2 regions of the Desulfuromusa ferrireducens genome follow, and region 2 is predicted to be linked to the other one. Evidence: riboswitches for the same ligand, from Rfam matches in the RefSeq annotation. Region 2 holds a riboswitch; the other holds the start of a gene.
What was found. A riboswitch is a leader RNA that binds a small molecule or an ion and turns the genes downstream of it on or off. The one in region 2 is predicted to bind cobalamin.

Region 1: another riboswitch for cobalamin. It lies ahead of ACZ5PT_RS07355 (cob(I)yrinic acid a,c-diamide adenosyltransferase); the one in region 2 lies ahead of ACZ5PT_RS11885 (sirohydrochlorin cobaltochelatase).

What each region holds. Positions count from the first base shown of each region.
Region 1 is NZ_AP042415.1:1,612,831-1,628,761, forward strand. Features, by position in the region: gene ACZ5PT_RS07305 (tetratricopeptide repeat protein) at 1-147, shown strand, start outside; gene gpmI (2,3-bisphosphoglycerate-independent phosphoglycerate mutase) at 150-1,673, shown strand; gene ACZ5PT_RS07315 (ComF family protein) at 1,696-2,409, shown strand; gene ACZ5PT_RS07320 (sensor histidine kinase) at 2,521-3,981, shown strand; gene ACZ5PT_RS07325 (TRAP transporter substrate-binding protein) at 4,172-5,281, shown strand; gene ACZ5PT_RS07330 (TRAP transporter small permease subunit) at 5,344-5,883, shown strand; gene ACZ5PT_RS07335 (TRAP transporter large permease) at 5,960-7,267, shown strand; gene ACZ5PT_RS07340 (ferritin-like domain-containing protein) at 7,365-7,862, opposite strand; gene ACZ5PT_RS07345 (ferritin) at 7,904-8,413, opposite strand; gene yihA (ribosome biogenesis GTP-binding protein YihA/YsxC) at 8,651-9,235, shown strand; cobalamin riboswitch at 9,288-9,486, shown strand; gene ACZ5PT_RS07355 (cob(I)yrinic acid a,c-diamide adenosyltransferase) at 9,571-10,092, shown strand; gene cobU (bifunctional adenosylcobinamide kinase/adenosylcobinamide-phosphate guanylyltransferase) at 10,104-10,625, shown strand; gene cobT (nicotinate-nucleotide--dimethylbenzimidazole phosphoribosyltransferase) at 10,741-11,802, shown strand; gene cobS (adenosylcobinamide-GDP ribazoletransferase) at 11,799-12,548, shown strand; gene cobC (alpha-ribazole phosphatase) at 12,556-13,155, shown strand; gene ACZ5PT_RS07380 (cobyrinate a,c-diamide synthase) at 13,299-14,657, shown strand; gene thiC (phosphomethylpyrimidine synthase ThiC) at 14,743-15,931, shown strand, end outside.
Region 2 is NZ_AP042415.1:2,623,429-2,639,359, forward strand. Features, by position in the region: gene ACZ5PT_RS11835 (efflux RND transporter permease subunit) at 1-1,475, opposite strand, end outside; gene ACZ5PT_RS11840 (efflux RND transporter periplasmic adaptor subunit) at 1,585-2,661, opposite strand; gene ACZ5PT_RS11845 (TetR/AcrR family transcriptional regulator) at 2,643-3,302, opposite strand; gene ACZ5PT_RS11850 (diguanylate cyclase) at 3,574-4,731, shown strand; gene cobI (precorrin-2 C(20)-methyltransferase) at 4,759-5,487, opposite strand; gene ACZ5PT_RS11860 (ABC transporter substrate-binding protein) at 5,585-6,364, opposite strand; gene ACZ5PT_RS11865 (ABC transporter ATP-binding protein) at 6,315-7,052, opposite strand; gene ACZ5PT_RS11870 (FecCD family ABC transporter permease) at 7,045-7,995, opposite strand; gene ACZ5PT_RS11875 (ABC transporter permease) at 7,992-8,735, opposite strand; gene ACZ5PT_RS11880 (ABC transporter ATP-binding protein) at 8,893-9,777, opposite strand; gene ACZ5PT_RS11885 (sirohydrochlorin cobaltochelatase) at 9,764-10,756, opposite strand; cobalamin riboswitch at 10,847-11,036, opposite strand; cobalamin riboswitch at 11,120-11,290, opposite strand; gene ACZ5PT_RS11890 (OmpA/MotB family protein) at 11,341-12,246, opposite strand; gene nadC (carboxylating nicotinate-nucleotide diphosphorylase) at 12,457-13,284, shown strand; gene ACZ5PT_RS11900 (biotin--[acetyl-CoA-carboxylase] ligase) at 13,450-14,412, shown strand; gene ACZ5PT_RS11905 (type III pantothenate kinase) at 14,446-15,213, shown strand; gene fusA (elongation factor G) at 15,347-15,931, shown strand, end outside.

The DNA of each region.
Region 1 (15,931 bases), 1.0 Mb from region 2:
TGCAACGCCAGGCATGACGAGTGGCTCAGTCGTTGTACTAACTGCAAAGCCTGGGACACCTTGGTCCTGCCAGAGCGTAAGCAGATTCAGGATGCCAAGCCGGTTGACGCACCCAAAGCGATCCCTCACGGACAGCGAGGGGTTTAACTGTGTCGACAGGACCGGTCGCACTGGTTATCCTCGACGGTTGGGGGATTAGTGATAGCTGTGACCAGAATGCTGCTTGCATGGCGGCGACTCCGACGATGGATGCGCTGCGTAGTGAGTGGCCGACCGGTCGTATCGGAGCCTCTGGGCGCGATGTCGGTCTGCCGGACGGGCAGATGGGCAATTCTGAGGTCGGGCATCAGAATATCGGTGCCGGTCGGGTCGTTTATCAGGATCTGACCCGCATCAGTCTGGCTATTGAAGATGGTAGCCTGCTGGAAAATACCTCTCTGCAGCAACTCTGCGAACGACTCGTTAGCAGCGACGGTAAGTTGCACCTGCTCGGTCTTCTTTCCGATGGTGGTGTCCACTCGCACAACAGTCACCTGTATGCCTTGGTGAGGATGGCCAAACAACTCGGGGTCAAGGATATCTGTATCCACGCCTTTATGGATGGACGTGATACCCCACCGAGTAGCGGCGCCGCCTATCTGGAACAACTCGAAAGTGAATTGAGCAAAATCGGCTTGGGCCGGGTGTCGACGGTTACCGGCCGCTACTGGGCGATGGATCGTGATAATCGTTGGAACCGGGTTGAAAAAGCCTACCGGGCTTTGACCGAGGGGTTTGGTGAGCAAGCGGCCACTTCGGCCGAAGCGATTGGTGCTGCCTATGCCGCCGGCCAAACCGACGAATTTGTCGAGCCTCGGGTGGTTGGTCCCGCGGGAAATATTGCTGATGGTGACGGCGTTTTGTTTTTCAATTTTCGCGCCGACCGTGCCCGAGAGATCACCCGTGCCCTGACGCAAGCCGATTTTTCCGGTTTCGCTCGCAACAAAACGCCCCAACTGGTCGATTACGTCTGCCTGACAGAGTATGACGAAAAGTTCGACTTACCGGTCGCCTTTCCCTCTCAAAGCTATCCCGATATTCTTGCCGAGGTTGTCTCCAAGGCAGGGCTCAAACAATTACGCATTGCCGAAACAGAAAAGTATGCCCACGTCACCTTCTTTTTCAATGGTGGTGTCGAGCAGGCCTGGCCGGGGGAGGATCGCGTCTTGATCCCTTCGCCGCAGGATGTCGCCACCTACGATCAAAAACCGGCGATGAGTGCCGTTGCGGTCACCGACGAGGTGGTCCGGCGGATTGAATCTGAACAATATCAGCTGATTATCCTCAACTACGCCAACCCGGATATGGTTGGTCACACCGGAGTCCTCAGCGCTGCCATTGAGGCGGTGGAAACGGTCGACAGTTGTTTGGCGCGGGTGGTTGCCGCAATGCACAAAGTCAATGGCCGCCTGTTGATCACCGCCGATCATGGTAACTGCGAGCAGATGAGTGATGGTAAGGGGGGGGCCCATACGGCACATACCACCAATCCTGTGCCGCTGATTTTTGTTGATGCATCGCGCCAGCAGGTTGCGTTGCGTGATGGGATTCTTGCCGATCTGGCCCCGACAATTCTCGATTTACTCGACGTTGCAGTCCCGGCTGCAATGACTGGCCGTTCATTGTTGGCTTAGAATATCAACAGAGGGGGAGTGGATGGTAAGGCTGCGCCGGAGTATTGACTGGTTGTTGGCGCAACTGTTACCGCCAGCCTGCCCCCTGTGCAGAGTCACCTTTCCCGTCGACTGGGGGGAGATCTTTTGTCCCGCCTGTCTGTCCGGTTTTCGGTCCCTTCCTGAGGCCCATTGTCCCTGTTGCGCTCTCCCTTTTCCGGCGTCAGATAATAGCGGGCATCTCTGCGGTCGCTGCCTCGTAAAACAGCCCTCATTTAAAAAAGTCCATGCCGTCGGTCTTTACGACCGTTCTCTGCGGGATGCCATCCATCAGTTTAAATTCAATCGGCGCATCGGTTTGGATCGTCCTCTCGCAATGATGCTTGAAAGGGCCCTCACCCCGGAGCTGAAAGTTGATCTTATTGTGCCGGTGCCGTTACATTTTTGCCGCCTGCAGCAACGTAATTTCAATCAGGCTCTCTTGTTGGCCCGTGAACTAGCGCGTAAGAGAGAACTGCCGGTAGCTGTCGAGCTATTGGTGAAAACCGTGGAAACCGCTGCGCAGCAAGAACTCTCGGCGCGCGAACGGGAGCATAACCTGCACCAGGCCTTTAGGGTACAGGGGGAATTGCATGGGGAAAGGGTTTTGCTGGTGGATGATGTCATGACGACCGGAGCGACCGTCGAGGGTTGTTGCAGGACGTTGCTGGATGCCGGAGCCGCAACGGTTGAGGTGGCGGTTATCGGTCGGGCCTAGTTGGTTTGATCTATTTGTGGTGCCGTTGAAACTCTTTGGCCAGGAGCCAGCCGAGTGATATAGTCATTGCAGCCGTTTAGCAGTTATTCTGTTTTTCCGTGAGGGGTCAGAATGAAGGCAAATCTCCACCGCCTACTTGCCGAATACCCGCTCGAGACCCTGTTGCAAACCATTCCCACTGGGTTATTTCTGGTCGATGTCGACTTGCAGGTTGTCTATTGGAATGCCGAAGCGGAGAGGATAACCGGTTATCCGGCAGCCGAGGCCGTTGGCCAGCATTGTTCTTTTCTTGAGGGGGTCCCGTGTCAGCAAAAATGCGGCTTATTTTGTGACGAGATTAGGAAGCCGGTGATCGGAATCAGTTGTTCCGTTCAACACAAAAATGGTCAGCGGGTTGAATTGACGAAAAATGTCGATTTGCTAAGGGATGAGAACGGACAGGTCATTGGTGGGATAGAGGCCTTTGTCGATATCAGTCGACTGAAGAAACTGGAAAACAGTCTGCGTGGTGAAGTCGAGGATCGGACTCGCGAACTGGAGATTGAAAAGGCTGCGCTAAGGTCGGTGCTCGATGGCATGACCGATCCGGTTTATATTTGCGATGACAGGTTTGAAATCACCTTCACCAACCGGGCCCTGCGCGATATCTTCGGCGATATCACTGGCGAGACTTGCTATCAGGCAATTCATCAGCAAGTGCGTGTTTGTGAAGACTGCCCCATAGCGGAGGTCCTGGCGGGCAAGGTGATTTGCGGCGAGCGCGATTTGGCTGCGACCGGTCGGACCTATGAAATTATCCATTCTCCCTACCCCGTGGCAGAGAAGCCGACGCAAAAACTAGGGGTTTTTCGTGATATCACTGAACGCAAGGCCGCTGAATTGCGCCTTGAATTGGCCAATCGCGAACTGGATGCTTTTGTTTCCACCGTTTCCCATGATTTGCGTTCCCCACTAACTCCTTTGATTGGATTTACTGAGTTATTGCAAGACCGCTATGCCGATCAGTTGGATGACATCGGCCGAGAGTCGCTGGGGGAGATCATGTTTACGGCAACAAAAATGAAAACCCTGCTGGAGGATCTTTTGACTCTGGCGCGCGTCGGGCAGTTAAAAAATCCAACGAACAAAATCCATGTTAACACGGTTGCCGATGATGTCTTGCTCGAGTTGTCGAACAAGGTTGTCGAACGACAGGCAAAGGTGAGTATTGGTTCTTTGCCCAATATTCGTATCCCCGAATCGCTGCTGGCTGATCTGTTCCGCATTCTGCTCGATAATGCTCTCAAATATGCCGCAATACAGGACCCACGGATAGAGATTAGTGGAGAAGGATTGCCCGATCGGGTTCGTTACCGGGTTATCGATCATGGGCCAGGTGTTGCTGTGGACGAGCAGAATGAGATTTTTCAACCGTTTCGTCGGGGCCGCACCGGAGCCGGACTGCCTGGTTCTGGTGTCGGTCTGGCGACCGTAGCAAAAATCGCCCGGGTTTTTAACGGCTCCGTGTGGGTCGAGGAAACTCCAGCCGGTGGCGCAACCTTTGTGATTGAACTTCTCCCCCCGCTAGACTGATATTTGCTCCTTTCTTGGTTGCTTCTGCTGAATGTCCCTGAGGTCCTATCTCTTTTCCTGCGCTAAGTTGACTTTGCCTGTTTAGTACGGGATCATTTGATTCTACACCATCGTTTTGGGGGACGGTCCCCCCAGCTCTGACCATTGGTAAATGGTTGGCTGTCCACTCTTTAACTCTAGAGGAGGAAGTATGCGTGCGGCAATCAAGTTGATTCAGATGTTTCTCGTTGTTGTCTTGCTGTTTGGGCTGACCGCCTGTGGTGAACAGCAACAAGCGACTCAAGCGGAAGCACCCAAAGTTGAAAAAGAAAAAATTGTTTGGAAATTAGCCCAGACTTGGGGGACAGGGTTCCCGATTTTTGGTGATGCAGTTATCAAAATGGCCGATATGGTCAAAGCCATGTCGAACGGTGAAATGGAAATCCGGATCGACTCGTCTAATAAGCATAAGGCGGCTTTCGGTATCCTTGATATGGTTAAGGCTGGCCAGTATGAAATGGGTCATTCCGCTTCCTATTACTGGAAGGGGAAGGATATTAACACGCTTTTCTTTACCACCATGCCTTTCGGCATGATCGTCCCTGAGCAGTACGCTTGGTTTTATTATGGGGGTGGCATGGAGTTGATGCAGAAGGTTTATGACAAGCATGGGGTCTATTCCTTCCCCGGCGGAAATACCAGCAATCAGATGGGTGGCTGGTTCCAGAAAGAAATTAAAACTCTGGCCGATTTCAAGGGCTTAAAAATGCGTATTCCCGGCTTTGCCGGCGAAGTCCTTTCCAAGCTTGGGGTTGTTGTGACCAACATCGCTCCCGGTGAACTTTACACCGCGCTTGATCGCGGCACCATTGATGCTCTCGAATGGGTTGGCCCCTCGCTTGATCTGAATATGGGCTTCCAGAAGATTGCCCCTTATTACTACACCGGCTGGCATGAACCGGCCACCGAACTGCAATTTATGGTTAATCAGGCCAAATTCGATGGTTTGCCAAAGCATCTTCAGGCAATCCTGACGACCGCCATGCAGTATGCGGCCTATGACATGTATGCTCGTTCGTACCACGAAAGTGCTGTCAACTGGGCATCGATCGAGAAGGAATATCCTAATGTCAAAATCCGCACCTTCTCGCCAACCATCATCAGTGCGATGAAAAAAGCGAATACCGAACTCCTCAATGCCACTGCTGGGAAAAACCCGGAATTTAAGGAGATTTGGGACTCGCAGAAAGCCTATATGAAAAAGGCTCGCAAGTGGACCGCAATTTCAGATTTTGCCTATCTCAAAGATAATCTTGAGTAGCATGTAAAAGGGGCTCCCGGCACAGTGCGGGAGCCCACTTTCTTCGTCAAAGAGGAAAAGCAATGCTGTTAAAGCTGGAAAACGTCTTTGATCGGTTCTCGGATCTAATGGGCTGGATTGCCGGTTTGCTTAATCTCGTCATGTTGGGCAATGTTTTCTATGATTCCATCATGCGCTATTTCTTCAATTCCGGCTCTATCGCCATGCAGGAAATGGAATGGCACTTGTTCTCGGTCGTTTTTCTGTTTGGTATGGCGTTCGCTCTCAAGGAGGACGGTCATGTCAGGGTTGACATCCTCTATGATGGTTTTTCTCCCCGCTGGAAGGCGATCGTCAATATCGGCGGGGTTCTGCTGTTTTTACTGCCGCTGAGTGTGCTGATCATCAAGGGATCTTTCTGGTATGTGCAGGAAGCCTATATGTCGCAAGAAATCAGCGGGGATCCGGGTGGCCTGGGGATGCGTTGGTTGATTAAAGCGATGATCCCAGCTTCATTTATTTTTCTGATTATTTCCTCGTTCGGTTTCATTCTGCATAACATCAATATCTTTAGGGGTCTAGAAGATCCTCCAGAGCATCATATTGAAGACAATGTGCTGTAATCGCCGCGGTTTTTGACTTAGCGATGCCCAAATGGATAGCAATGGAAGCAACTCATTTAGATAGGATAAGGTTGGCATGATCGGTCTCATAATGTTCGGCGTTGCCCTCATTTTGTTGCTCGTCGGTTTTCCCGTTGCCTTTACTTTCGGCGGAGTGGCCGTATTCTTCGGCGTGCTGGCCGAAGCCGGGCCGCAGATGTTTGCCATGATGCCGCACCGGATCTGGTCGATCATGAACAATACTATTCTGATGGCCATCCCCCTGTTTATTTTTATGGGAATTGTCCTGCAGAAGTCGAATCTTGCAGAACGCCTGCTTGAATCGATGGGATTTTTGTTTGGCGAGATCCGCGGCGGGATTGCTATCTCGACGGTGTTGGTTGGGGCGTTACTGGCTGCTTCGACCGGAGTTGTCGGTGCCAGCGTCGTTGCCATGGGGGTGATCTCCCTGCCGGTCATGCTCAAGTATAATTATGATAAAAAACTCGCCACTGGAGCCATTTGCGCGGCGGGAACTCTCGGGCAGATCATCCCGCCATCGATTGTTTTGATCATCCTCGGCGATGTCTTTCAGGAACCGGTCGGTGATCTCTTCAAAGCGGCCCTCTGGCCGGGTTTATCTCTGGTCGCTTTCTACGTTATCTACATCGTCATTATTACTATAGTCAATAAAGATTTGGCGCCACCGGTGCGTCTGGAAGAAATGACAGGAACTAAGGGGCAGCAGGTCTTTCATGCACTTAAAGCCATTATTCCACCACTGGTGTTGATCATTTTGGTGCTCGGTTCAATTCTTGCCGGGGTCGCTACGCCGACCGAGTCTTCGTCGGTTGGTGGTGTCGGTGCCATTGTCCTCGCTCTGCTCTATCGGCAGTTTTCTTTTAAAATGCTGTGGAACAGTTCTGTGGAAACCGTCAAAATCAGTGCCATGGTTTTTGCTATCCTGATCGGGGCAACTGCTTTCTCCATGGTTTTCACCTATACCGGTGGCGATTATCTGGTGGAAGAATTTATGCTGGGGCTGCCCGGAGAAAAATGGGGCTTCCTGATTCTGTCGATGCTGATCATCATGGTCCTCGGATTCTTTATCGATTTTGTTGAAATCTCCTACATTATCGTGCCGATTCTGGCACCGATTGCCGCCAATCTGGGGATTAATCCGGTTTGGTACGCCATTCTGGTGGCGATGAATCTGCAGACCTCGTTTTTAACCCCCCCTTTCGGCTTTAGCCTGTTTTATCTGAAAGGGGTCGCGCCGCCGGAAGTAAAGACCACGGACATTTATACCGGGGTGATCCCCTTTATTGCGCTCCAAGTTGTGGTGCTGGTCATTCTAGTGGTTTTCCCCGAGGTGTTCGGCATCAGTCCCCTGGCGAAGTATTGACCCCTGACGATAGAAAATGTTCAGCGCTGGTAGAGACAAAGAAAGGCCCCGCAATATCGCGGAGCCTTTCTTTGTCTTTTTAATTTTTACCTAGATCCTATTCGCGAACGAAAGTATCAATATCGGTCTCGTGAACCATGCCCATCAGGCGAGCATACTCAGATTCGATCAGCACATAGTGGTTATGGGTCGACTTGGCGTTCTCTTCGAAGATGGCGCGAACCTCGGCATCTGCAATTTTGGCGGCCATTTCCCGCAAACTCTCTTCCAGGCGCTGCTCTTTTTCCATCGCCAGTTCCATTGCCTTACGATCGGAGAAGTTAGACAGCAGGGCTTTGTCGAGATCCGACAACCACTCGCTATCCCGGTCGGGATCGGTGGCGATGAATTCTTCGAAAGAGGCCAGGTCGTCGCCGTCATATTTGTCGAAGAAGTGTTTGGCGTGCTCACGCTCTTCACGGGCCAGCAGCTCAAACGTTTTGATCGCGTCAGCATTTTTCATTTGCTTGGCAGCGATCTGATAAAAGTTCATGGCGTTTTTTTCGGTTTGTACCGAACGGACTAAAGCATTTTTGACATCGATATCACTCAGCATTTGGGTCTCTCCTCCAGTTTAGGGAATAATAAGTGCAGCTGTTATGCGGCGGCAATCGGGACGAAAGTCCGTTGCGCCAACTCCTGGTCGATCATCAACAGGCCACGGCCATCACCTGCGACCATCTTCAGTTTTTTGATGATCAGCCCGGCATTGGCTTCTTCCTCAACCTGTTCGGTGACAAACCACTGCAGACAAATCTGCGCGGCGTGGCTTTTCTCCTGTTGTGCCAGTTCCAGCAGATCGCTGATTCTTGAGGTTACGATCTGCTCGTGCGCGAGTGCTGTTTCAAAAACATTGAGGGGCGAGCTGTATTCATTGCACGGCTCGTCCATCGCCAGCATCTTTGCCCGGCCACCGGCCTCACAAACAAAGGTGAACATTTTTTCCGCGTGCGACAGCTCCTCCTGGTACTGGACGTCCATCCAGTTGGCCATGCCGGGCAGGTCTTCGGCTTCAAAATAGGCCTGCATCGCTTTGTAGATCAGGGCGGAATGGATTTCAAACTGGATCTGCTCGTTAAAGGCAGTTACAAGCTTATCGCTCATCATTGGTGGGACCTCCATTTTCAAGTTCAGATAAATACAACAGTTAATAGATGACCATTATACTCACATATTCCTAAAGCGCAAAGTTTTTCTGTGGAAAAGGAAAAAAGACAGTCTAAACCTTAGCGCAGATCTGCAATTTGTAAATTTAATCCGGCAGGAATTAATCGTTCGTTGCCAAGAGTGCGCAGGTCGATTATTCTTCACGGGCATGTTTCTCTTTATAGACGGAAATTATCGATGAAAATTTCATCCACAGAATTTATTAAAAGTGCCACCAAACCAGGAAATTATCCGCCCCCCGAGTTCGCCGAGATTGCCTTTGCCGGGCGCAGTAATGTCGGTAAGAGTTCGTTGATCAATGTGTTGGTCAATCGGAATAGCTTGGTGCGGACCTCCTCAACTCCGGGACGTACCCAGTTGCTTAACTTTTTCAATATCAACGGCAGCTTCACTTTGGTCGACCTGCCCGGTTATGGTTTTGCCAAGGTTCCGCTGGCGGTGAAAAAGGCTTGGGGACCGATGATTCGAACCTATCTGGCTTCGCGTGATTCGCTTAAGGCGGTGATTTTTATTCTTGATATCCGTCGCATTCCCCGTGAAGAGGATATCCAGATGCTCGATTGGTTGGAAGAGTTCGGGGTGCCGACCATCCCGGTGATTACCAAGATTGATAAAATCAATCGTAGTCAGCGGGAAAAACATATCAAGCAGATCGTTGCTGAAACCGGTCTGCCGCGTGATGCGTTCAGTCTTTTTTCTGCGCAAACCCGTGATGGAAAAGATGATATCTGGGAGCGCATTGAAGAGGCCTTGGAAGCCTAAATTGGCGTAAGATTGCTTTTTTTTTCGACCTCTGTTACAAACGCAGGACAATTTTTTAGTAAACTATCTAGGTGCCTGTCAGGCGTTATTAGTGCCGATGGGAGAATAGGGAAGAGGGTGCAAATCCCTCGCTGCCCCGCAACTGTAAGTGGTGATGACCGTCAGCAATCCACTGGTTCTTTTGAGCCGGGAAGGGCTGGCCAGTAAGTCGATCCACAAGCCAGGAGACCTGCCCGGATATTGACCGTAGCCCTTTCGCGGGAGAGGCGCCGGAGTCGTGTTATTCAGACCCCGGACCCGTATGGTTCCGGGGTTTTTTTATTTTGGAGCATTCGATGGAGCAGGCGATTATTCAGGTTTATACCGGGCCGGGCAAGGGCAAGACCACCGCCGCCACCGGTCTGATTATCCGCGCCCTCGGTCAAGGCTTTAAGGTGTTGCTGGTGCGCTTTCTCAAACCGGTCGATCCGCCCAGCAGTGAGTTACTGATTCTGCAACAATTGCCGGGACTAGAGATCGTCAGTGCCGGACTCGGTGGCATTGACGCCCGGCGAAGGCCGGATGAATTGAGTCGCAATGTCAGCGAAACCTTTGTTGCCGTGCGCCCCAAAGTTCTCTCCGGTGACTACGATCTGGTGGTGCTCGACGAGTTTAACGGCGTGTTGCACAAAGGCTATCTGTCGTTGGAAATGGGTTTGGAACTGCTGCGCCAGCGACCGGCGGGAACCGAACTGGTGTTGACTGGTCGCAATGCACCACAAGAGGTATTAGCTCTGGCCGATCTGGTTTCCCAGATTGAGGCTTACCGACATCCTTTTAGCGAGGGCCTTTCGGCCCGTCCGGGGATCGAATACTAACGGAGGCAGCGATGGCAGGGATGATTTATGTTACCGGTGGCACGCGCTCCGGAAAAAGCAGCTATGCCCAGCAACTGGTGGAAAATCATACCGGGAAGTTGCTCTACATTGCCCCGGCTCAGGTTGAAGATGACGAGATGGCGGTTCGGATCGAGCTGCATCAACAGGTGCGTGGCGAGCGCTGGCAACTGCTGGAGGAACCGCTTTGGTTGGCTGATAAATTGCCCGATGCCGCGAGCGGCAAAGGGGCGTTATTGCTCGATTGCGTAACCCTGTGGATCACCAATCTGTTCTTTCATTTTGAAGAGCAGCAGGGACCGGTGCTGGCAGAAGTGGATCGTCTGATCGAAATGGCCTGGCAACTGGATGAACCCCTCTACCTGGTTTCCAACGAACTCGGCAGCGGCATTGTCCCGGAAAACCGTATGGCGCGCAAGTTTCGCGACCTGGCCGGAATCGTTAATCAACGACTCGCCGCTGCTGCCGATGAAGCCTGGCTGGTGGTGTCCGGTTTGCCGGTAAAATTGAAGTAGTTTAATTACTGTAGGGGCGAGCCATGGCTCGCCCGTGGTTGCGGATGACCGATTGTCGGGCGACCTATAGGTCGCCCCTACGGGTTGTTTCAGCATAAATAGTCTGGAGAAAAAGATGGCCAAATTCAATCTGCAAGCCGTTCTTGATCGCATCCAACCGGTTTCTGAGCAGAAATTGAGCGAGCTTCAGGCGCGCATCGACCGGCAGGCCAAACCGATCGGCTCCCTCGGGCGACTGGAGGAATTTGCGCGTCGCTATGTCGCTATCACCGGTCGGGAAGAAGTGCGCGGAAAAAGAATTTATACCTTCGCCGGCGATCACGGCGTGGTTGCCGAAGGGGTCAGTGCCTTCCCGCAGGCAGTGACGCCGCAGATGGTTTTCAATTTTGTCGACGGCGGCGCTTCAATCAATGCCCTGGCCCGACATGCAGGTGCCGAAGTGCTGGTGGTTGATATGGGCGTGGCGACCGATTTCGAAGATCTTAGTGGATTGGTCAAACGCAAGATTGCCAAGGGCACCGCCAACTTCACTGCCGGCCCGGCGATGAGCCGCGAGCAGGCACTGCAGGCTTTGGCGACCGGCGTTGAAATGGCGCAGCAGGCAAAAGCGGACGATATCGATCTGGTCGGCACCGGCGACATGGGGATCGGCAATACGACCCCGTCGGCGGCGATTGCCGCTTGCATCTGCGGCTTGCCGATCGATCAGGTCACCCACCGTGGCACCGGGATCGATGATGACGGTCTGGCGCGGAAAGTTGCTGCGATCAAAAAAGGGCTGGAAGTCAATCAACCGCAGGCCACTGACCCGGTCGACGTCTTGGCCAAGGTCGGTGGTTTTGAAATCGGCGGGATTGCCGGGTTGGTCCTCGGCTGCGCGGCCGAAGGAATACCGGTGGTGGTCGACGGTTTTATTTCTACTGCTGGAGCCTTGCTCGCCTCCGAACTGCATCCACAGGTGCGCGATTATATTTTCGCCGCCCATCAATCGGTGGAGATCGGCCATCACCACATGCTGGTCCGGATCGGTCAACAGCCGATGCTCGATCTCGGCCTGCGGCTTGGCGAAGGAACCGGCGCCGCTCTGAGCATGACCCTGATCGAAGCAGGTCTGCAGGTGCTGCGCGAAGTTCTGACCTTTGACGAAGCCGGTGTCACCGCAGGGGAGGACCAGTGAGGCAACACTGGGATGATTTTCGCACCGCGTGCGCTTTTCTGACCGTCTTTCCGCTGGCCAATAACCTGCCGATGGATAACCCGCGGCTCGGCCGCAGCATGGGTCTGTTCCCGGCGGTCGGTCTTGTGCTGGGGCTGCTGCTGGTGCTCTGCAACGGGTTGCTGACGCCGCTGCTGCCTCGTGCGGTCGTTGATTGTCTGCTGCTACTTTTGTTGGTTTTCGCCACTGGAGCCCTGCATCTGGACGGGGTTGCCGATATGGTTGACGGCTTGGCCGGCAGTCGCGATCGGCAACGCAGTCTGCAAATCATGAAGGACAGCCGGGTCGGTGCCATGGGCGTGGTCGCGCTGGTGATGGTGCTGCTGCTCAAGTATCTGTGTCTCTATCATGTGCCACTGGCGCAGAAGAGTGCCGCGCTGATTCTGATGCCGACCGCCGGGCGCTGGTGTCAGGTATTTCTGGCCAACTGTTCCAGTTATATCCGTTCCGAAGGAGGCACCGGCTCGGTCTTCGTCGATCATGTCAGCGGTAAAGAACTGCTGCGCGCCAGTTTGACAATGCTCTTGGCCAGCCTGGTCCTGTTTGCTTTCAAGGGGCTGTTTCTGGCGGCCCTGCTGCTGCTCTTTGCAGCGCTGCTGATGCATTATTTTGAACGCCGTCTCGGCGGGGTGACCGGGGATGTACTCGGTGCCGCGACTGAGCTTGTTGAAGTCTTCTGCTTGCTGCTGATACTGGCACTCTATTGAGGTCGATATGAAAGCTACCCGCATCCATCTGTTACGCCACGGTCAGGTCGAAGGTTTTAAGCTGAAACGCTACAACGGCCAAGGGGACATCCCGTTGACCGATCTCGGTCGTCAGCAGTCGGCCGCCTTTGCTGGACGTTTTCAGCACCGAAAGCTGGCCGCCATCTACTCCAGTGACCTACTGCGTTGCCGTACCGCCGCCGACCAGATCGCCCTGTTGCAGGAACCCCGGCCGGTTTACAAACAAGAGCTGCGCGAATTGCATATCGGCGATTGGGAAGGGCAGACCTGGGGGCAGTTGCAAAAGGAATATCCCGAACTCTGGCAGGCTCGGCTCGACGATATTGTTAATGTTGCTCCACCCGCCGGAGAAACGTTGCTGCAGATGGCGCAGCGGGTCCGGCCGGTGATCAAGGGAATTATCGCCGACCATGCTGGCGGCGAGATCGTCATCATCGGTCACGGTGGCGTCAACCGGGTTATTTTGCTCGACGCCATTGGCGCTCCTCTCGAGCGACTGTTTCATATCGAACAGGATTACGGTTGCCACAACATTATTGATTACTTTACCGACGGTATCGCCGTGGTCAACAAACTCAACGGCTGATGGCGTCGCAAAAAGTCCGCCCCACGGTGTTGCCGATTTTGCTCGAGACCTTGACATACTGATGTATGCCTTCGCCCTCGCGCAAAATCGACGCCTTGTTGGACGAAATTTTTGCTTAGCCATTATTGTATTCGAGAACATGCATGATTGAAGATAAGATCCCCGGACTGCTGATCGCCGCACCAAGCAGCGGCAGTGGCAAGACCAGTCTGACCCTCGGTCTGATGGCGGCTTTAAAGCGACAGGGACTAGTCGTTGCGCCGTTCAAGATCGGTCCCGATTATATCGATCCCGGTCATCACGCGGCTATCTGCGGCCGGGCCTCACATAACCTCGACAGCTGGTTCTGCAGCAAACTGCAGGTGCGTGACACTTTCGGCACTGGTGGCGTTGGAGCTGATCTGGCAATAGTCGAAGGGGTTATGGGGCTGTTCGATGGCGTCAGCGGCGATTGCGAAGATGGCAGCAGCGCACAGATTGCCAAGTGGCTCGGGCTGCCGGTGATTCTGTTGGTTGATGCGCGTTCGCAGGCGCGCAGTTTTGCGGCCCTGGTCAAAGGGTTTTGCGATTTTGATCCGCAGCTGCAGATCGCCGGTGTTATTGCCAACCGGATCGGCAGTGCCCGCCATGCGCAGCTACTGCAGGAAGCGATGGCTTCAACTCCCGGTTTGCCGCCCTTGCTCGGTTGCCTGCCGCGGCAGGAGGATATCGCCCTGCCGGAGCGGCATCTGGGGCTGGTGACCGCCGAAGACTTATCGGGCAATCATGGCGAAAAATTGGCCGATTGGGTCGAGCAGCATCTCGACCTGAAGCAGTTACAACGGTTGGCCAGCAGTTCCGTTCGCGTAGCGACTGAAGAACCGAAGCCAGCGGCAGAAAAAAAACTGCGCATCGGCGTTGCCCGCGATCGGGCCTTCTGTTTTTACTATCCGGAGAATCTCGCCTTGCTGGAACAGGCTGGAGCGCAACTGGTTGTCTTTTCGCCGTTGACTGATCCCTGTCTTCCGGAAGGACTTGATGGCATCTATCTTGGCGGTGGTTATCCGGAACTGCACGCTGAGCAGTTGTCAGGAAACATCGAATTGCGGCAGCAGATTCGGCAGCAGGCAGAAAACGGTTTGCCGATTTACGCCGAGTGTGGCGGGTTTATGTATCTCTGTCGGGCGATCGATGAAAAACCGATGTGCGATGTTTTTCCCGCAAACGCGAAGATGCTGGCTAAACGGCGGGCGCTCGGCTATCGACAACTCGATTTGATTGCTGCTACGCCGCTGGGCCCAGTCGGCACTCAGGTGCGCGGTCACGAGTTCCACTATTCTGAAGTTGAGATGCCGGACTCGATCGAGCCGTGTTATGCGCTGAGCCGTCGCGGTGGCGAGCAACTCGGTCGTGAAGGATATCGAATCAATAATGTTTTAGGCTCTTACGTGCACCTGCATTTTGGCAGCAACCCGCAGGTGGCGGAGAATTTTGTCAATTTTTGTTTACAGCAAAAAAAATGAAGATATTAGTAGGGGCGACCTATAGGTCGCCTCGGGCGAGACATGTCTCGCCCCTACACGTTAATAAATGCAGGAGGAAGTTGCAGTGAAAACCCAGATCGAATTAGCCCGCGAGGGCGTTGTTAGTGAGCAGATGACGGCAGTTGCCGCACGAGAAAATCTCTGCGCAGAATATGTCCGCGAGCAGGTCGCCCTCGGCACCATCGTTATTCCTTGGAACCACAACCGCAAGCCGAAAGCGGTCGGCATCGGTAAAGGGCTGGCGACCAAGGTCAATGCTTCGATCGGGACCAGTAGCGATATCGTCGATTATGCTGCCGAAATTCGCAAAGCCAAGGCGGCTGAGGCGGCCGGCGCGGATACCCTGATGGAGCTGTCCGTCGGTGGTGACCTTAATCGGGTGCGCCAAGAAGTGATCGCCGCCGTCGATCTGCCGGTCGGCAACGTGCCGCTTTATCAAGCCTTCTGCGAGGCGGCGCGCAAGTATGGCGATCCGAACAAGCTCGACGAAGAAATGCTTTTTGACATCATCGAGCAGCAGTGCGCCGACGGCATGGCCTTTATGGCGGTGCATTGCGGCATCAACCTCTACACCATCGAGCGACTGCGCAAGCAGGGCTACCGTTACGGCGGTCTGGTTAGCAAGGGTGGCGTGTCGATGGTCGCCTGGATGATGGCCAACGGCAAAGAGAACCCGCTGTACGAAAAATTCGATCGGGTGGTTTCCATCCTGAAAAAATACGATACCGTGCTCTCGCTCGGTAACGGCCTGCGCGCCGGTGCCATCCACGACTCCCATGATCGGGCGATGGTTCAGGAGTTGCTGATTAACTGCGAGCTGGCTGAGCTCGGTCAGGAGATGGGTTGCCAGATGCTGGTCGAAGGACCGGGGCATATGCCGCTCGATGAAATTGAGACCAATATCAAGCTACAAAAACGGATGAGCAATGATGCGCCCTACTATATGCTCGGTCCGATTTCCACCGATGTTACCCCCGGTTACGATCATATCTCCGCCGCGATCGGTTCTGCCCAGTCGAGCCGTTTCGGTGCCGACCTGATCTGTTACATCACCCCGGCCGAACATTTGGCGTTGCCGAATGAGCAGGACGTTGTCGATGGCGTTAAGGCGTCCAAGGTTGCGGCCTACATCGGTGATATGAATAAATATCCAGAAAAAGGCCGCCAGCGGGACAAGCAGATGAGCAAGGCGCGGCGCGATCTGGACTGGCAGAAGCAGTTTGACCTGGCGCTGTTTCCGGAAGATGCCAAAG
Region 2 (15,931 bases):
AGCCGGTAGGAAAACATCGGGATCACCGAGACTGAGACGAACAGACTCAAGGTGACGGCGGCGACCACGGCGATGGCGATGTCGCGGAACAGTTGACCGGCCTCTTCCTGGATAAAGACCACCGGCAAAAACACCGCGACGGTGGTGATGGTCGAGGCGAGCACCGCGCCCCAGACTTCTTTGGTGCCGTCCAGTGAGGCATCGAAGGCGTTTTTTCCCATCTGCCGGTGACGGTCGATATTCTCGATAACGACAATGGCGTTATCGACCAGCATACCGACGGCGAAGGCGATCCCCGCCAGGGAGACAACGTTGAGATTGCGGCCGAGCAGGTCGAGGAAAATAAAGGTGCCGACGACGCTGATCGGAATCGCCGTGGCGACGACAATGGTGGCGCGCAGGCTACGCAAGAAAATCAGCAGCACACCGATGGCCAGCAGGCCGCCGAACATGATGTTCTGTTTGATCTGATCAATGGCGCCGTTGATGTAGAAGCGCTGATCGTAAACCCATTCCAGGTGGAGCTTTTCCGGGGCCAGTTTGTTTTCGTTGAGCCACTGGTATTTTTCTTCGACCAGATTGGTCATTTCCAGAATGTTGGTGCCGGCCTCCGGACGGACGCCGATGGCGATGCCAGGCAGGGCATTGTGCAGCACCACCGAGTTCTTTTTCGCAAAGCCGGGCTTGATTTCGGCCAGATCGCCGAGCAGTACCCGCTGCTGGCCGGTGGAGCGCAGCACCACCGCGGCGATATCCTCCGGCGATTTAAATTCTCCGGTGGTGCGGATGCGGAAATCGCGCCGGCCGACGCCAAGGGTGCCGGCGGAGACATTGATGTTTTCGCCCTGAATGGCGGCGATGACGTCGTTGACGGTCAGTCCGTAAACCGCCAGTTTTTCGGCACTGATGGTGATGTGCATCTCTTCTTCGGTGCCGCTGCCGATGAACAGGTCGGAAACCCCCTTGACCCGTTCGATATGCTGGCGGATGTCATTTTCGAAGAAGGTGCGATAGCTTTGCACCGGTCGTTCATTGCCGGCGCTGGTTTTCAGGATCATCCAGATGACCGGCGAAGCGGTGGCTCCGGAGGCATTGACCACCGGGTTGTCGACCCCGCTCGGGTAGGTGGGAACCTCGTTGATCTTGTTGGAGACCCGCAGCAGCGCCTCTTCGACACTGGTGCCGACCTTAAAGCGCAGAGTGACGCTACCGCGGCCGTTGCGCGCCTCGCTCTCCATTTCGATCAGGTCGGGCAGCCCTTTGAGGGTATTCTCCTGCTCCTCGACAATCTCCCGTTCGATTTCATAGGGCGTGGCGCCACGCCAGGTGGTGGTGACCTGGATCTCCGGTTCGATGACCGTCGGGCTGAGCTGGTAGGGCAGGCGGGTCAGACTGATGCCGCCGAACATCAGCACCATGATGATACCGGCCAGGATAGTGACCGGTTTGAGGATGGAGAAACGGATGATATCCATAGTTGTAAACCCTGTAGAAGGCAGTGACGCGTGACGGGTAACTAGTTACACTCAGGAGCAAAGTCCGGTTTTCAGAACTCGTCATTGGTCGTTGGTCGTTGGTCACTCGTTACTGGTTATTGAACCTGATCGCCTGTCCGTCGCGAATCCGCTCATTCCCTTTGACCACCACTTGTGCTCCGGCGCTGAGGCCCTCGGCCTCGACGGCAACCTGCATTCCCTGATAGCCGCGGATTTGTACCGGCAACATTTTAGCGGTCCCCTCGGCGGCGAGGAAAACAACATTCTTGCCGAACTGTTTGATCACCGCATCACGCGGCACCAGCATGCCCTCCAACTTGGGACCGTTTGGCAGCCTGGCGTGAGCTTCCATCCCTTCGATCAGTCCTCGAGCATCATTGAGCTTTAGTTTGACGGTGAAGGTGCGGGTTGAGACATCCCCTTGCGGGATGAAATGGATGAAACTGGCGGCATAGGTTTTTCCATTACAGCGGACGGTTATTTGGTGGTCGCTCTGCAGGTAGCCGAGCAACTGCTGCGGGACATCAACATGGACCTCAATGGATCGATCGTCGGCAACGAGAGCGACCTGACCGCCGCTGGCGACCCATTCGCCCGCTTCGGTCAGTTTGCTCTGTACCAGACCACTAAAAGGCGCAGGGATACTGGTTTTCTGCAGTTCTAGTTGCTGATGATCGAGTGAGGCTTTAAGGGCTGCGGCACTTTTTTCCAGAGCCAGAACGCCATAGTGGTTTTCGTCATAAAGGGTTTCGGCGACCGATTGTTCCTCGAACAGCGACTTGATCCGTTGCAGATCCTTGCGGGCGCGCTCCAGTTCGATCAACACCTGCTCATAGCTGGCGCGGGTTCCCGCCAAAGTGGTCTGCAACAAGTCGCTGCGCAGGGTGACCAACGGCTGTCCCGCTGTGACGCGCGCACCTTCACTGAAGTGGACCTTTTCGACAATTCCCGAGACTTCGGCAGCCACCCGTGAAACGCGTGCATAACGCACGCTGCCGACCAGTTCGACCAGTGGTTCTGCGGTGCCGGTGGTGACTGCGGCGACTTCCACCAGCATCGGCGGCGGACCCTGTGGTTTCTTCGCTTCTTCGGCATGAGTCAGTGCCGGACAGCACAGGCCCAGCAGCAGGACGAAAAGCAGCTCTTTTATGGGATTGAATTGCATGTGGTCTCCTCGTTGATCCCCGTCAGGGAAAACTCGATGATATGGGCGATCACTTGTTCGCGCAGATTACTTTTTTCCGGCAGCCCGACCAGCATCTGGAAGGCGCTTGGGAAACGGAGGAAGTGAAAAATCTGGCCGCTGATACTGCCGATACAGAGAGAAATTTTCTCTTGCGTCAGCTGTGGGCAGATGTCACCCATCGATTTTTTAACGATCAGATGAATCGGCACAATCAATTCCTTAAGGAGCAGCTCCATTGCGTCATCATCTTCCGCCAGGCGGTGAGAGATCAGACGCAGAAACTGCTGTGTTGCTTGCATCGTTTCATCACTGTCAAGGTAGAGCAAAACGTAGGCGGTAATTATCTGACGCAGACTTGGATGCTCCTGCGTCAGAATTATTTGTTGTAGTTTTGCACATTTTGCTGCTGCCGTACTGGTAAACTTTTGGCGCAAAACCTCCAGGTAGAGATTCCGTTTGCCGCCGAAATAGTAATTGACCAGAGCAACATTGACTCCCGCGGCTTCGGTCAGTTCGCGGACACTGACTCCATCAAAGCCGTCTTGGAGAAAAATCTCCTCGGCAACAGTCAGAATTCGGTCACGGGCATTCATGTCAACAGTGGTTTTTTGGCATTTCATAGCGCGACATTTTAAACAGCGTTTAAAATGAGTCAAGTTTTTTTCTCAGCAACTTGTGTGGAAATCTATTTGTCAATTAGGGAAACCCTGTTAAAGGGATTTTTCTGCGCGAGGCGCAGTGCAAAAGGTTCTGTTTCTAAACTGACAGATATCATTTAGCTAAATAATTGTTAAATAGGAATTTTATGATATTTTAATGTAAGTTTGATCCTTTGATAGAGGTTTGTTGATCAATGGCTTGTTTTCGTGTTTGCTTGTCTTAAGGTTATTTATGTCCGTGAACCTCCAGGAGATTGTTGATATCGCGAAGCTGCTGGAGTTGGCGCAATTTTTCTTCGAGTCGGTTGGTGTCCCGCTGCGCATTGTTGATAAAAATAAACAGAGTCTGATTGCTTTGGGCGAGCAACCGATTTGTTCAGGGTTTCATCGTTTTTATCCGCAAAGTCAACTGCTCTGTCAGCAGAATCTGGAATCCGTATTTCAACGTGTCGATGGTGATGCCCTCCATCTAACCTGTCCGCTTGGTTTGGAGATGGTTGCTGTTCCGATCCGTCTGCGTGGTTCATTGCTGGGGGTGTTCTTTCTTAGCCCGTATTTGTATGTCTCACCCGATGGTGATTATTTCCGTCGCCAGGCGCAGGCTTATGGTTACGATCAACCGACCTATTTGCAGGCCTTGGAAAAGGTGCCGATCGTAGCGAGGGAGCGGATCGATTTTTGGGTGAAGTTTTTCCAGCGTTTTATCGGCCTGTTGGTCCAGCTGGGCGATGAAAATCGCTGTCGGCTGAAAGCAGAACAGGAAGTACGCCAAGCGGGAACTTTACTGGAACAAAAAGTTGCCGAGCGGACCGACGAGTTGAACAGCGCCTTGAACGAGGTCAGCGATCTGGCAGCTAATATGAACACCTTGCTGCGGCAGGTCGAAACAATGGCCGTGACCGATACCCTGACCGAAACCTATAACCGCCGCAAGTTCGACGAGGTTGCCGTCATCGAACAGCAGCGCGCCCTGCATGACAAGCTGCCCTTTTCGGTCATTATGCTGGATATCGATCATTTCAAGCGGGTCAATGATCAGTACGGTCACAGTGCCGGTGATCAGGTGCTGAAATATCTATGTGATGTTGTCCGTAGCTTGATTCGGCAGGGGGATATGCTGATCCGTTGGGGCGGCGAGGAATTTCTGATTGTTCTGCCGGCGACCCAGTTTGACGAGGCTGCGCCACTGGCCAAGCGGATCCGGCTGGAGATCAAGCAGGAACATTTTCCCAGCGTGGGGCAGTTGACCGTCAGTCTGGGGGTTGCCCAGTTACGGACCGACGACAGTATCGATAGCCTGATTCAGCGGGTCGATCAGGCTCTCTACCGGGCCAAGCAGACCGGGCGCGATCGGGTCGTCTATGAGTCGCCACACTCCGAAGCAAGCTGATGGTATTTCGCAGACAAGCTTCGGCGATTACTCCCGCCAGTCCCGCTTGCCAATCCGAATGATCATGGTCGTCATGTAGTTTAAATCCCCCGGGATCCAATCTTCCAAGCTGTCAACCAGCAATTCACCATCACCCTGTTCGGCGCAACTGACCAGTTTGCTTGTCGCCAGCAGGTCGCGTTTTTTTAGCAATTCCAACAGTTGTTCAATCACCCCGGCTGCTTTGTAGAGCACCAACGTTTCGCAGTGATCGAGAGCGTTTTCGACTGCAGCTATATCGGTTGCTGACATCAGGGTCAGTCGGTCTTCCTGCAGGGTCAGCGGGTCGTGAAAGCGGCTGGCGCCAATCTGAAAAGCGCTGATGCCGGGAACCAGGTGGATTCTCTCTTTTTCAACGTCGTCGGAAAGGCCATAGAGCAGGTAGCTGGTTGTGGCGAAGATCAGCGGGTCACCGATGGTGATCATTGCGACTGATTTACCCTGCTGCAGTTTTGCCAATACATCGCCGGCAACGCTATTCCAGCGTTCGCGCGTGGTATTGCCGTTGCGCTGCATTGGGTAGTTAACCGTCATCACCTGTTGCTCTGAAAGGTAGGGTTCGATGGCACTGAGCGCCAGTGAACGGTTGCTCCCTTTGGCTTGCGGGGTGAGGATAATATCGGCCGACTCGATGATCTTGACTGCTCGTACCGTCAACAGGTCGGGCGAGCCGGGGCCGATGCCGACGGCGTAGAAGTGTCCGGGTTGGGCTTGCATTATATATCCTTCGTTGATTCTATTTTGTAGGGGCGACCTACAGGTCGCCCGCGTGTGGGTAAACGAAAATCCAGGCGACCCATGGGGCGCCCCTACCTTATTGTCGCTCTATAAAATAGCGATTCAATTCCAGCACATTATCAAAGCTTTGTGTGTTGGCTCGTGAATACTGCAATTGGTCGACTTGCAGGTAATCTGCTTTTAGGAGTAGGTACTGCCCCCGTTCTGTCGGCGGCGTCGGCTGCTGGTTCATCGGCCCGACCTGCCAAAGGTAGATCTCCGGTTGCAGGGCCAGCACCGCCTCGGGATTAAAGCGCAGCATCTTGCGCGATCCGCCGCTGACCAACTTACCGCCGGCGGTTTCGATAATATCGGCGAGGATGTTTTTTGTCCCGGCGATGGTCAGCGGGACTTCGGTGATTTCGTAGATAACGCGTGGCACCGGTGCAATGGTTTGCAGCGCTTTAAGCTTCTGGCGCTGCGCTTCAATCAGTTTCAGGCCCTGTTCTTTGCGGTCGATCAGGCTGGCCAGTTGGCGCGTTTGCTGGAGAATCTCTTCCAACGTGTTTGGACTGTAGTAGAAGATCTTTGCCGCAACAGCGCTGGCCATCGCTTGGGAGAAGAACTTGTTGGAAGAGACCACCAGTAGGTCGGGGCGCAGCGAGGTGATGATTTCCAGGTTCGGGCGGATGTGCGAGCCGACTTTTTTTGCCTGCGGGAACTCCACAACGTTACGGGTTTTGCCGACCACCAGTCCGCTGGCATCGAGTTTTTCGATGATGTCGGCCGCCGCCGGAGCGAGCACAATAATCCGCTGGAGCGCGTAACTATTGGTGCTGAAAAGTAAAAGCAGCAGTGCCGCGAGTAACCTGGACATCGTAGGTCTCCGTAAGAAGTTCGGCCGTCAGTTGCTCACGGCTGACATCGGCCAGCAGCTTGCCCTTTTTCAGCAGCAGGAAACGCTGGAAAAATTGCTCGGCGAGATTAACATCATGGACCGGGGAGATAACCGTCTCGGCGCGACTGGCGAGGCGTTCGAAAATCTCCAGCGTATGGCGGATATCGAGACCGGCGTTCGGTTCGTCCAGGTAGATGATCGGGGCCTGCTGGTTGAGTACCCGGGCCAGCATCACCCGGCGTTTTTCGCCGCCGGAAAGCTGATTGAACTGTCGCTGCCGCAGGTTTAACAGGTCAAGCATTTCCAGTTGCTGCTCGCTGAGCTGTTTATCCTGCGCGCTGAAGCTGTTACCGCGACTGTGCGGGAAGCGGCCGAACAGCACCACCTCTTCGACGCTGAAGGGGAAAATGACTTCAGAAAACTGCGGCAATAGGGAGAATATGTGCGCCCGTTCGGCAACCGGAATCTGCTTCAGTCGTCGGCCGTCATAACTGATCGCGCCTTGACCTGACAGTGTTCCACAGAGCAGTTGCAGAAGGGTGCTCTTGCCGCTGCCGTTTTCACCGAGGATGGCGACCTTTTCGCCGGCTTGAATCTGCAGTTCATCCAGTTGCAGATGGAACTCAGCGCGGCTAAAACTCAGCTTTTTGACCCGCAACTCAGCCATGCCAGAACCTCTCACGGCGGGTTTTCAGCAGGTAGAGAAAGAAGATGCCACCGAGCAGGGCGGTGATGATGCCGACCGGCAGTTCGGCGCCGCCGGGGATGATGGTGCGTGAGGCGGCATCCGCCAGCACCAGCAGCAGCGCGCCGAGCAGCGAGGAGAAGAACATGTTTTGCTGCATATCGCTGCCGAACAGGCTGCGGGCGACATGCGGCACGATCAAACCGACGAAACCGATAATGCCGGTATGGCTGACCGCTACGGCGACCAGCGCGGTGGCGACGACAAAGGAGAGGGTGCGCAAGCGGTCGACATTGACGCCAAGGCTTTGCGCCGAGTGTTCATCGAGGGCGAGCATATTCAATTGCAGGGCGCGGCCGTTGAACAGCAGGTAGGCGACCACGAAGACCGCCGTGCAGAGCAGCAGCTTGCCCCAGTCGACCACGAAGAAGCCACCCATCAACCAGAAAACGATCGATGACAGCGAGTCTTCGAAAAAATACTTGGCGAAACTGATCACCGAGGAGGCGACAATATTCATCACCACGCCGGCTAGAATCATGGTGACCGGGTTGATGACACCATCTGTTTTTGACAGCCGGTAAACGGTCATCAGGCCGATCAAGCCGGTGGCCAGCGCGGCGATTGGTACCAGTGCCACCGGCAGGCCGAAGGCGATCGCTAATACCGCGCCGAGAGCCGAAGAGCTGGCGGCGCCGGTGGTGAAACTGTCGGCCAGCGGGTTTTTCAGCGTCAGTTGGTAGACGCTGCCTGAAAGGCCGAGCATTGCGCCGATGACTGCGGAAAACAGGACCCGCGGTAGCCGCAGTGAAAGCAGGATGTCGCGCTCAACCGGGCTGGCAGCAAGCGGGTTGATGGCCGTTGAGCCGACCAGGCAGGCGGCGGCCAGGGTCAGCAGAAAGATGATGATGAGCAGTTTTTTCAAATTTCGACCTTGGCAACGATCCGTTTGGCGATCAGAAATAGTACCAGCAGGATTCCCGCCAATACCCCGAACAACGCATAATCAATCTCCGCCCCCGGTGTCAAGGTGGCACGGATCAGCTGCGTCGAGTAGGTCAACGGGAAGATGCTGGCGACGGCGCGGATCGCCAGCGGCATCTGTTCGACCGGGAAAAATGTCCCGGAGAGAAACATCATCGGGGTGATCAGGAAGGCATTGATGGTCGCCTGGTCGCTGTGACTTTTAACGATCATCGCCGCAACAAAACCGAGCAGGGCAAAGATCGCCAGATGCAGCAACAGGGCGAGCAAAAACAGGGGGCCGAGGCGTAGGCTGACACCGCAGAACATGCTGTAAATTGCGATGATGGCGACCGGGATCAGCCCCTTGGTGATGCCGTAGCAGGTTTCGCCGACGATGATCTGCCAGCGCTGTAGTGGTGCCAGCAGGTACTCTTCAAAAACCTTGAAATAGAAGCGCGAGATGTTGATCTCGGTGGCGATGCTGTAGGCCTGATTCATGCTGCTCATGGTCAGCAGGCCGGGGAGCAAAAAGGCCAGGTAATCGACGCCGCCGACTTGAGCGCCGCGACCGACGCCGTAGCCGAAGGCGAGCAGAAACAGTGCCGGGGAGACCGCCGAAGCGAGCAGGGTTTTGAGCAGCTTGCGGCGCAGGATCAGTGTTTCACGCAGGTAGATGGCGCGCGCGCCGTGCAGCATCATGGTTGCCTCTTTCGTAAGAAAGAGCAGTCAGGCATGGCTAAGCAAAAAACGCCAGCTGCAAGGCGCGCAACTGGCGAGCAATGAAGCGTACACCAGTACGCTGAAGCAGCGAGATCAATTGCAGAAACAAAGCAGATGGTTTTTTTTTGTGACGCCATCATGATTCGATCCTTTTGCCGGTTAACCGGAGAAAGACATCTTCCAGCGTGGTCTCGCGGATGCGTACCGAGGTGTCGAGCTGTTCCAAGCGTTGCAGTGCCGCCGGTCGGTCGTTAAAGAATTCGTTGTGGATGTCGTCCTCTTGATAGATGTCGAGGACAAAATTGCCGGCCGATTTTTTTAATTGGTCCGGGGTGCCTCCGGCGATAATTTTTGCCTGATCGATAATCAGTACCCGGTCGGCCAGTGCCTCTGCTTCTTCAATATAGTGGGTGGTGAGAAAGACGGTGCAATTCTGCTCCTGGTTGATGCGGTGCAAAAAGGCCCACATCTTGCGCCGACTATGCGGGTCGAGACCGACGGTCGGTTCATCCAGGAAGAGGATTTCCGGTTGATGCAGCAGGGCGCGGGCAATGACCAGTTTGCGTTTCATGCCGCCGGAGAGCTTGCCAGCCGGGGTATCGCGTTTGCTTTTCAGATCGGCAAATTCGAGGCAGCTGTCGATGCGTTGTTGCAGTTTTTTTCTGGACATGCCGAACAGCCGGCCGTGAATCAGCAGGTTCTCGGCGGCGGTCAGTTCGCGGTCGAGGTTGTTGTGCTGTGGCACCACGCCGATCAGGCGCTTGACTGAGAGGCGCTGCCGGTCAAACAGTTCGCCGTGATAGCGGATTTCACCAGCATCGGCTTTGAGCAGCCCGGTGAGCATGTTGATGGTGGTGGTTTTGCCGGCACCGTTCGGCCCCAAAAAGGCGAACAACTCGCCGCGGCCGACACGGAAATCGATGTTGTCAACGGCAAGCGTCTTGCCAAAGCGGCGGGTCAAACCGGCGACTTCAATCTCACAGGGGCGGCCGTTGCAACTGAGGGCTTCAGCGCAGCTCAATCCCGGCCTCCGTGGCAGCATCCTGCAAGTGATTGATGAATCGTTGCCGAACCTTCGGATTGTCGCCCAGCCCGTGCATGCTGGCACTTACTTCAAGGCCGGCTGCTGTCAGTTGGGATTTCCAGGAGTCGCTCTCCTCGCCGGCCATATCGTTGCTGGCGTGATCACCGGCAACCACCATCAGCGGCTTGAGCAGAACTTTCTGCTTGCCAACCGTTGTCAGCTTGTTCATGACCGTTGCGAAACTCGGCTGTCCTTCGACCAGACCGACCAGGGTTTTGACCTGGGGATAACGCAAATTCATCAACTGCTCGAATTCGTAATACAGGCCGGTGGACAGGTGGTCGTTGCCATGTCCCATGTAGATCAAAACCGCCTGTTGCTGTGCGGCCAAATCCACGTCGTCGCTCAGGCTTTCGACCAGGGCTTGTAAGTCTTCGTGGTAGGGGTGCTCAGTGCCCCAAGTCCCCATTAGTGGTCGACCGAGAGAGATCTTGTTGAAGGGTTGCCAGCGCGTTTTATGGGTTTTAATTGACTGCAATCCATCGATATAAGCCGCGACATCGAGGAATTCCTCACCGTGGGTCAGCAGGGTGGGCTGCACGACGATGGTTTTGTAGCCCTGATCCTGAAAGTCGGCGAGGGTGCCGAGCACGTTTTTGATCCGATAGAAATATTCGGGGACTTGCGGGTGGGCGCTGCGGTAATTGGCATCGGTTGCCCGAGCGTGCCATTTTTTGCGGATAATATTGGAGGTGAAGGCCATCTGCACCGGAGTCTCCGGATAGGTCGCCTTAATATCACGGACGATCGCCAGCAGCGAATCGACCGCTGAAGGATAGCTGGTGCCGAAAGAAGCGACGACGATGGCGGTTTTTTCAGCGCTGGCGTTTTTGTCTTGCATGGCGAAACTTCCTCCGCAGCAGAACAGGCAGATGAGCACAGATATTAGCAGGTTTTTCAGAACAGGGTATCGCATGGTGATCCTCCTCGTAGATCGAAAAAAAGCCTCCGGCAAGCTTCCGGAGGCCGGGTACACCCGTCCCTCCGACTCTGTTTGCCATCCACAGCCAGTTGCGGTTTCCAGGCAGGCTTTCTGACTTCGGGATCATGCCGAACTTTTCACCCTTCCCACCAGATGTGTCTATTGGAGATTCTGGCAGTGGGCTCTACTTTGAAAAGTTCAGTCCCCCGTTACAGCGGCGGGTCCGCGGGAGAATTTCACTCCACTTTCCTGCACCTGGAACCGATGAAAATAAAAAGCCCGCAAACCATAAAGGTTCGCGGGCTTCATCCGTTTTAGAAGCGTTGCGTTGTGCCAATCTCCCATAGTCCCGGGGAGGGTAAGGCCTTTTGTCCAGCAGGTCTTCTGGCTTGCGAATCGTCCTCGGGGCCGCCTTCCCGTGCGCGATATCAAGCACAGTGGCATTGTGGCCCTTCGTCCTCGCTCACAGCGGCGGGTCCGCGGGGGAATTGCACCCCTCTTCCCTTGGCTGGACAAAGTCAATAATGTTTAAGTGGCCGTTATACGGCAGCTGCTGGTTTTAAGTCAAGCGTTGTGCTTTATTTGGTCAGGGTCGAATCTTTGTAGGGCACGAGTAAAATCTGGATACGGCGATTCAGCGCTTTGCCCTCAGCATCGGCATTGCTGGCGATGGGGCGATACTCACTGTAGCCGGAAGCGACCAGACGATCGCCCGGCAGGCCGACCTTGTCCTGCAGAAAGTGGACAACGCTGGTGGCCCGCGCAGTCGAGAGTTCCCAGTTGGTCGGGAAGCGCTCGCTCAAGCGGCTGCTGATGCCGACGTTGTCAGTATGGCCTTCGATTTGCAATGCTTTTTCGGGGAAGCTGTTAAGCACGTCACCGAGGCTTTGCAGGACCTTTTGGCCCTCTTTTTTGATTTCAGTTTTACCGGAGTCGAAGAGAATCTTATTCTGCAGATTGACCGACAATTGTCCTTCCAGATTGGAGATGGTCAGTTCGCCCCGTTTAATCTCCTCTTCGAGAGCTCCGACCAGTTGATCGTAGGTGTTTTTAACTTTGGCTAAACGGGCCTCCCGGGCAATTTTTTCCTTCTCCACCTGCTGCTGCAGTTCTTCGATGGTCGCCAGCATTTGCTCGTTGATTTGTTGCATGTCGGCCAGTTGGTCTTGCATCGCCGCAATCCGTTGTTGATGGCGGCTGAGGTCACCTTCTTTGCGCTCCTGTTCCGCACCGGCCGCCAACAGGTTTCGTTGTAGTTTGGAGTTTTGTTGCAACACGTCAACCAAGCGCGCATTCAACTTTGAGAGCTCGTCCTGGAGGTCTTTTTTGCCCTGGCGGAGTTGCTTCGTGTCGGCGCTCATCTGGCTGACGTCACGACTGAGTAAATCAGCTTCATTGACCTTTTGTTGGTAGGTATTCTGACTGACACAGGCACTTAGCCACAGGGTCAGGAAAAGTAGTGCTGGTAATAATATCCTTTTCATTTTATCTCTCCTTGTATAAAAGCTAAGCGCGACCGGTTAATCAAAGACCCATTTTTATCACAAGTCACGGAAATGTAAAGAGGATTTCCGCTGCAAGAACAGCCATTTTCGGTTGCGGGATGCGATCTCATTATGCTATAGCTTGAAGCTCGTTTAGAGAGTGAATCTGACTGTTTTTTCAAGTACGTTGTGTCTGTTTGGAGAGTGTTGATGCAGTTTGAAATTGAGCGGATTATCCGTACCGCTTTAGAAGAGGATATCGGCCTTGGTGATGTAACCACTGAAGTCACTGTTGCTGCCGATACGGTGGCGCGTGCCCAGTTGGTTGCCAAAGAGGATTTTACCCTGGCCGGGATCGATATCGCGGCCACGGTTTTTCGCACTCTTGATCCTGCCGCTAATTTTGAAAAGTTGCTCGAGGATGGACGCAAGGTCAAGCGGGGCGAAGTTCTTGCCTGGATCAGAGGGAAGGCCTCGGTTTTGTTGCAGGGAGAACGGGTCGCCCTGAACCTGCTGCAGCGGATGAGCGGCATTGCGACTTTAACCGCATGTTACGTCGATCAGGTCGCCGGAACGGGGACTTTTATTGTTGATACTCGTAAAACCGTGCCTGGTTTGCGCGCCCTCGATAAATACGCGGTCCGCATGGGTGGCGGACGCAATCATCGCATCGGTCTGTTCGACGGCGTGTTGATCAAGGAAAATCATGTCGCCGCTGCCGGTGGCATCACCGCAGCGATTGAGCGAGCGAAGCTGAAATTGCCACACACCTTGAAGATTGAGATCGAAACCCGCAACATGGAAGAGGTGCAGGATGCTCTGGCGGCCGGTGCCGATATCATTATGCTCGACAATATGACGCTTGACGAAATGCGTCAGGGCGTCGAATTGATCTCTGGCCGCGCGCTGGTTGAAGCCTCTGGCGGGGTCAATTTGGAAACGGTCCGTGATATTGCCGAGACTGGTGTTAATATTATCTCGGTCGGTGCCTTGACCCACTCGGTTAAGGCGGCTGATATCTCCATGTTGTTCGATTGATGGCGTCGCAAAAATACCATCCTGCGGTGTTGCAGGTCATGATCAAGATCTCGACATACTTTTGTATGTCTTCGTCCTTGCTCAATCCCGCTGCCTAGCAGGCCGAAATTTTTGCTTAGCCACCGTAGCCACCGGTCTTTCTAAGCCTATTAAACTGGAGCGCTTTTGACCTCACGCGATAAGATCCTCAGCTTGTTTCGCCGTCAACCCGAAACTTTTATCTCGGGACAGGAGATCAGCCAAACACTGGCCATCTCTCGGGCCGCAGTGTGGAAGCAGGTTGAGTCGTTGCGTGAACAGGGCTTTGAGATCGAAGCGCAGCGGTCACGCGGTTACCGTCTGCTCGGCGGGCCGGATCTGATGCTCGCCAGTGAGATTGAAAAGGGGCTGGGCTGCAAATGGCTCGGTTCTTCACTCCACTGTCTCGCCGAAATCGATTCCACCAACGCTCGGGCGCGCCAACTGGCGGAAGAAGGTGCTGCCGACGGAACGGTCATTATCGCTGACCGACAAAGCGCTGGCCGCGGACGACTTGGCCGGCGCTGGGAATCCCCATCAGCTGTTAATCTCTACTGTTCCATCCTGCTGCGCCCACAAATTCCGGTTCAGCAGGCTCCGCAAATGACCTTTCTTTCCGCTGTCGCGGTCGCTGAAACACTTCAAGAACTTTATGCATTATCTGCCCGGGTTAAGTGGCCCAACGATATCCTGGTTGGCGGAAAAAAAATCGCCGGACTTTTAAATGAGATGAATGCCGAAACCGAGCAGATCCATTTTGTTATTCTCGGTATCGGTATCAATCTGAATATGACGACTGAGCAATTCCCGGAGCAGCTGAATTACCCGGCGACTTCGGTTTTTCTGGAACGCGATGAAAAGATCGACCGGGTTGCTTTTGTGCGTGCTTTTCTGCAACGACTCGATGGCTATTACGGTGAATTTCTGGCCGAGGGGTTTGTGCCGATTCGGCGTCGCTGGGAAGCGCTTTGTGACTTGATGAATGCACGTGTTCAAGTTGAACATTGGCAGGGAACTGTGGTTGGTTTGGATAGTGACGGAGCCTTACGTCTGCAACTGGATGATGGCCGGGTGGAACGGATTCTGGCCGGCGATGTCAGGCCCTTGTAATATCGATATCTAAAAGAAGGATTGAAGACTGATATGTTGCTGGTGATTGATGTTGGAAATAGTAACACTGTCCTCGGGATCTACCAGGGGCAGGAATTGAAGCAAGATTGGCGGGTCGGGACCGATAAATATCGTACCGTTGACGAATATGCCATGCTGATCAACGACCTGTTCCGGTTGTCTGGGCTGAGTTTTTCCGATCTGGACGATGTGATCGTCTCCTGTGTTGTTCCGCCCATGTTAAATACGCTGGAAATGCTCTGTCGGCAGTATTTTGAATTAACCCCCTACGTCGTCGGTCCGGGAATCAAGACCGGGATGCCGATCAACTATGAGAATCCGCGCGAGGTTGGTGCCGACCGGATTGTCAACGCGGTGGCTGCCTATGAGCAATGTCACTGCAGCCTGATTGTGGTCGATTTTGGCACGGCCACGACCTTTGATGTCATCTCTGCTGATGGCGCCTATCAGGGCGGGGCGATTGCTCCGGGTGTCGGAATCTCTGCCGAAGCCCTGTTCGATCGGGCCAGTAAATTGCCGCGGGTGGAGTTTTCCCGGCCACCGCAGATTATCGCCAAGAACACGGTCAACAGTATGCAGGCAGGGATTTTCTTCGGTTATGTCGGCTTGGTTGAGGGGATTGTCGGGCGGATGAAGCTGGAGATCGAACCGGAACCCAAAGTTATTGCTACCGGTGGACTGGCGGCACCGATTGCCGCGGCGACCGATTACATTGACTTGGTGGAGCCGCTTCTGACCCTGGAAGGCTTGCGGATTTTATACCAAAGGAACCGGCAATAATCCGGTTTTTGTTAGCAACACCCAGTAACACTTTTCTTTGCGACGTTGCATAACGTTGTTCGTCTGGAGGGCTGCCTGTAATTATACGGGACTCCGCTGATGGTTCCATTCTTATCCGGAAAAGGAGCGATTCATGGGAAAGTACGACACGACAAAATTGAGAAATCTGGGGATTGTGGCGCACAACAGCGCCGGTAAAACGTCACTGGTTGAGGCGATCCTGTTTAATACCGGCATGACCGATAAACTGGGCAAGGTCGACGATGGCTCCTCGTTGATGGATTTTGAAGAAGAAGAGATTAAACGGCAGGCGACTCTGAGTTCCAGCCTCAACCACTGTACCTGGAAAGACCACAGTCTGCATATCGTTGATACTCCGGGGGTGAGTAACTTTTTGCATGATACGCGCCGCTGTCTGAGAGTTCTTGGCGGTGCCGTGGTGATTGTTTCGGCCATCTCCGGGACCAAGTCGCAGACCAAGCAGATCTGGAACTGGTGCGACGATTTTGAAATTCCAAGGATCGCCTTTGTCAACAAGATGGATAAGGATCGCGCCGACTTTCTCAAGGCCGTCGATGACATGGAGAAATCGCTCGGTGCCCGTAGCGTTATCGTCACCATGCCGATCGGTGCCGAGGAAGGTTTTAAGGGGACCGTTGATCTGATTACGATGCGCGCCCGGATCTACAAGTTTGATGAAAAAGGGACCTACGACGAA